One region of the Halomonas sp. A29 genome, then DNA from elsewhere that is predicted to be linked to it. Evidence: predicted binding sites of a transcription regulator. Region 1 holds the regulator's gene; the other holds the start of a gene.
The links. Region 1 encodes FliA, which starts transcription of late flagellar genes. Its sites were predicted from a motif close to CTAAAGTTNNNNNNNNNNCNGCCGATA; they were not measured.

Region 1 (2,395 bases):
GTCCTCGACGGCCAAGGCGTTGGCCAGCACCGTCTACGAACTTGGCGATAGTGGCCTGCTGGGCGACCGTACGTTGCTTGTCGACCTCCCGCTGGGCTGGCTCGAACGCCCCGAACTGCTGCCTACTCCGGCGCCACGCCTGGCGCTCGGTATCGCAGAGGAGGGCATGATCGATGCCGAGTTGCTGGCAACGCTCGATGACATCCGTGAGCGCGGCTACCGGGTCGTCCTGCCCACCCGCCTGCTGAAGCAGGACCTGGAGACAATGCTCGATCGCTGCGACATCATCGTGCTCTCCTCGCCACACGATCTCGACGACAAGACGCTGGAGAGGCTGCCCGCTCGCAACGTCAAGCTGCTGGTCGAGAACCTCGACAGCCGGGAAGAGCTGGCGCGCTACCAGGCGATGGGCTGTGACTACTACCACGGAAACTATCTCGCCAAGCCCAACTTCATCGCGTCGGCACCCCGTGGGCGCCATGGCAACCGGGCCGCGCAGATCCGACTGATCCGCGCCCTCTACGAAGACAACAGCGACTTCAACCGGCTCCATGAGCTGGCGGTGCAGGTGCCGCACCTGCACGTGGCCATTCTGCGCCGGGCCAACTCCAGCTATTTTCATCGCGGCGGCAAGGAAGTCGACCTGCATCGCGCGGTACAGATCCTGGGGCTGATCGAGTTGCGTCGATTGATCCTGACCCTGACTCTCGCCAGCCTGCAGCCTTCGTCGCGCATCGTGTTGCGCATGGCGCTGATCCGCGCCTTCATGTGTCGCAACCTGGCAGCTCCCTTTCCCGCTCTCGACCCCGAGGACGCCTTCACCACCGGCCTGTTCTCGATGATGGATGCCCTGCTCGAAGAGGACCGCAATACCTTGCTCGAACACTTGCCGCTGGGCCAGCCGATCATCGACGCCCTGAAACACAGGGCAGGCCCCCTCGGCGCCGTGTTGACCCTCTGCGAAAACCATGAGCGCCAGGTCGAGGAAGCCATCGACGATTTGCCCCCGGACCAGCTCCACAGCTGCTACATGAATGCGCTGAGCAGCACCAAGGCGCTGATGGACAACCTTTAATCGTGATCGGCCAGGCGCGCCCGAAGTCGGCTCACCGCCTGGCTATGCAATTGGCAGACCCGCGATTCGGTAACGCCGAGCACGACCCCGATCTCCTTGAGGTTGAGTTCTTCCTGATAGTACAACGCCATCAACAGCTTCTCGCGCTCGGGAAGCGCCTCGATGCCCTCGGTCAGCTGCCGACGCTTCTCTTCGTCGATGAGCATGCGATAGGGGGTGTCGATCGAGGCATCCTCGATCCCGGGCTCGACACCCTCAGCCATCAGCGCCTCGAAGGGCAGCAGATGTCCGCTGTTCGTGTCGTTCAGCAGTTGCCGGTACTCTCCCAACTCCATATCGAGCTCGGCAGCGATTTCGGTCTCTTCGGCCGGCCGCCCCAGCATCTGCTCGAGGCGGCGCACGGCCTCGTCCACCGCCCGTGCATTGCGACGTACGCTGCGCGGCAACCAGTCCCGGCTGCGCAGTTCGTCGAGCATGGCACCGCGAATACGCTGGCTGGCAAAGGTAGCAAAGCTGGCCCCTTGGGTCGCATCAAAGCGGCCCATGGCTTCCAGCAGCCCCACCGTGCCGGCCTGAATCAGGTCGTCGAGCTCGATGCTCGCCGGTAGCCGTACCTGCATGGACAGCGCCTGACGCCTCACCAGCGGCAGGTACTCATCCAGCAGGTCTGCCTGTTCGATCTTGCCTCGTGCTGTGTACATGCGCTTGCTCTCACGGCTGACAATTCCCTCGAGCGTCGATTCGGTCGCTCGACGGGTCAGGGACGATGCAGATGCTCGTGGTTGACGATGACCTGCAGCCCTTGCAGGGTCGCGGCACGCTGGCGTCGATCCTGCAGTGAAAACTGAAAATAGAGTGGCGTATCGGCCGGCAGACCCGTCATGGCGTCGGTCTGCCCACGCGGGCCCGGTAGTCGCACGCAGTCTCCCGGGTGGCAAAGCCAGGCATCCACCCCACTGCCGGCCGGCGGCTGGTACTGCCAAATGACCCGTCCCATCACCTGGCCCTGGGCCAGCGCGGGCGAGGGTGGCAGCAAGGCAGCGGATGACATCGGCCGCTCGACCATGGCCACCAATAGTGAAGGAGCCGTAGCCACCCAACTGCCCGCAGCTTGAACCATACCCACCCACCCTCCACAGAGGGCGATACCCAGAAGCCAAGGACTCACTCGACTAATCATCGCGCCAATACCAACAGTTCGATGCCGAAATAAGCCTCCGCCACATACTGCAGATTGGCCAATAGACCCTGGCGCCCCACCCCTGGGGGATGCACGGCGATCAAACGTTGCGGGCCACCCTGCTCGGCGATCTGCTTGAG
Region 2 (2,395 bases), on a different contig from region 1:
CCTGTGTGTATTTTTTTATGTTCGTGTACATAGCGTTAACAAAATAGTTCTTGAGGCTTAGCAAGCTCATCTTTTTGGCTGAGCTTGGCTTGCGTTGAAAGAGGTTGGCAGGTAACAAAACAGTGGTCACAATGCTTCTTGTGTGAGATATGTCCTTATCGGGAGCTGCCTGGCTGCTTCGTTGCGTAACACGACGTATCTCTAGGCCGTAGTCCTGAATAAGTACGTTACAAGAAAACAAAGGACACGCGAATCAACAGCGTGCAGGGAAACTGAATGATGAACACGAATCACCTGGATGAGATCCAGGAGCTGAATCTTGCCTATCTGTTGCTGGCACAGCGCCTGCTGAACGACGACCGCGCGGCGGCCATGTTCCGTCTCAAGATCGATGACGAAACCGCCGATCTGCTCGTGTCGCTCGGCGCCGCCCAACTGACCCGCCTGGCCCGCACCAACCAGTTGCTCTGCCATTTCGGCTTCGATGGTGCCGAGCAGCTGCGTCAAGTGGTCCACAACCCCCGTGACAATGGATTGTCGCAGTTTCACGCCTCGCTGCTGATGGCAGGTCGTGAAGCCGTATCCATGTCACGGGGGGTGTGAGCGATGCCGCAGAAAAGCCTCGTCGAGGAGATGCAGCAGGTTCAGCTTGCCATCGAGCTGATCGAACTTGGTGCCCGGCTTCAAGTGCTGGAAACCGAGACCGATTTGAGTCGAGCCCGGCTGATTCGCCTGTTCAAGGAAGTGCGTGGCATGTCGCCGCCCAAGGGCATGCTGCCTTTCTCTACGGACTGGTTCATCACCTGGCTGCCGAACGTGCATGCCTCGCTGTTCTATAACATCTATCGTCGTCTGCTCAGTGAGCAGAAGTGCGAGCGGATGCAGGCCTTCGTCACCGCTTATCGGCTCTACAATGAGCAGGTGAGTATTGACCAGGCCGACCCGGTGCTGGGGCTGACCCGGGCCTGGACCCTGGTCAGGTTCTTCGAGAGCGACCTGCTGCAGCTCTCCACCTGCACCCATTGCAGTGGCCACTTCGTTGCCCATGCCCATACCCCGGACCATGACTACGTCTGTGGAATCTGCATGCCGCCCTCCCGTGCCGGCAAGACCCGCAAGCGCCGTGAGCGTGAGGCGGAGGAAGCCGTTGGCCTCGAGGTCGCACTCAAGCGGGTCGGTTGATCCCGAGTTTGCCAGCTGTGAGCCCCTCAAGACGCCGCCCTCGGGCGGCGTCTTGCTGTCTGCCTGTATGAAACGAACCGACGATCGAGTTGGCACGCTCTTTTTGGCCATCAGGCCTCAAGTGTGGCCACGCTTGGCCGATATGCAGTGATAACGACGGCTTACATCCAATAAAGGGTATCGGTTGTGCTGATTCTACTGGGTTACCTCGTAGTCATGTTGTGTGTCTTCGGCGGCTTCGTGCTTGCCGGGGGCTTTCTTGGGCCGCTCTATCAGCCGACCGAGCTGCTGATGATCGGTGGGGCTGGGGTCGGTGCCTTCATCGCTGCCAACAATGGCAAGGCGATCAAGGCCACCTTCAAGATCATTCCCAAGCTGCGGCGTACCAAGAAGTACAACAAGGAAATGTACATGGAACTGTTGGCAGTGCAGTTCAAGCTGCTGACCAAGGTCCGACGCGAGGGCATGCTCGGCATCGAGCGCGATATCGACACACCCGAGGAGAGTGCACTGTTCCAGGAGCACCCCAGGGTGCTGGCCGATCCGATGATCATGAACTTCCTGACCGACTACCTGCGCCTGATGGTCGCTGGTGGCATGGATCCCATGGAAATCGACGAACTGATGCTCCATGAGATCGAGACCTTCGAGCAGGAGGCCCACATTCCGGCGGATGCCATCGCCAAGGTGGGCGATGCAATGCCCGCGTTCGGCATCGTTGCGGCTGTCATGGGGGTGGTGAAGGCGCTGACCTATGCCGATGCCGGGCCCGAGCAAATGGGTGAAATGATCGCCCACGCCCTGGTGGGTACCTTCCTCGGCATCCTGATGGGCTATGGCTTCATCAATCCGGTGGCCAGCAGCATCGAGCGCCAGATCAAGGAAGCAGAAAAGATGCTCCAGTGCATTCGCATCACGCTGCTGGCCAGTTTGCACGGCTACGCGCCACAGCTGGCGGTGGAGTTCGGTCGCAAGGCACTGCACACCGCCGAACGGCCAGGGTTCACCGAGCTTGAAACCTATGTACGTAACGCCAAGTCGGGTGCGGCAGCAGAATGAGCGCAGGCGGCGACAAGCGTCCGATTGTCATTCGGCGCAAGAAAGTAGTCCACGCCCACCATGGTGGAAGCTGGAAGATCGCACTGGCCGACTTCATGACGGCTCTGATGGCGCTGTTCCTGGTGATGTGGATTCTCTCTGTGGCTAGCGACGA

Region 2: the regulator FliA is predicted to act here: its motif matches at 1,299-1,325, upstream of motA (flagellar motor stator protein MotA).

Annotation. Positions count from the first base shown of each region.
Region 1 covers NZ_JAXQPR010000003.1:496,942-499,336, forward strand. Annotated here, with positions in the region: gene SPH52_RS08275 (EAL and HDOD domain-containing protein) at 1-1,075, shown strand, start outside; gene SPH52_RS08280 (RNA polymerase sigma factor FliA) at 1,072-1,776, opposite strand; gene SPH52_RS08285 (flagellar protein FlhE) at 1,833-2,195, opposite strand; gene SPH52_RS08290 (hypothetical protein) at 2,252-2,395, opposite strand, start outside.
Region 2 covers NZ_JAXQPR010000005.1:6,236-8,630, reverse strand. Annotated here, with positions in the region: gene flhD (flagellar transcriptional regulator FlhD) at 277-603, shown strand; gene flhC (flagellar transcriptional regulator FlhC) at 607-1,182, shown strand; gene motA (flagellar motor stator protein MotA) at 1,369-2,241, shown strand; gene motB (flagellar motor protein MotB) at 2,238-2,395, shown strand, end outside.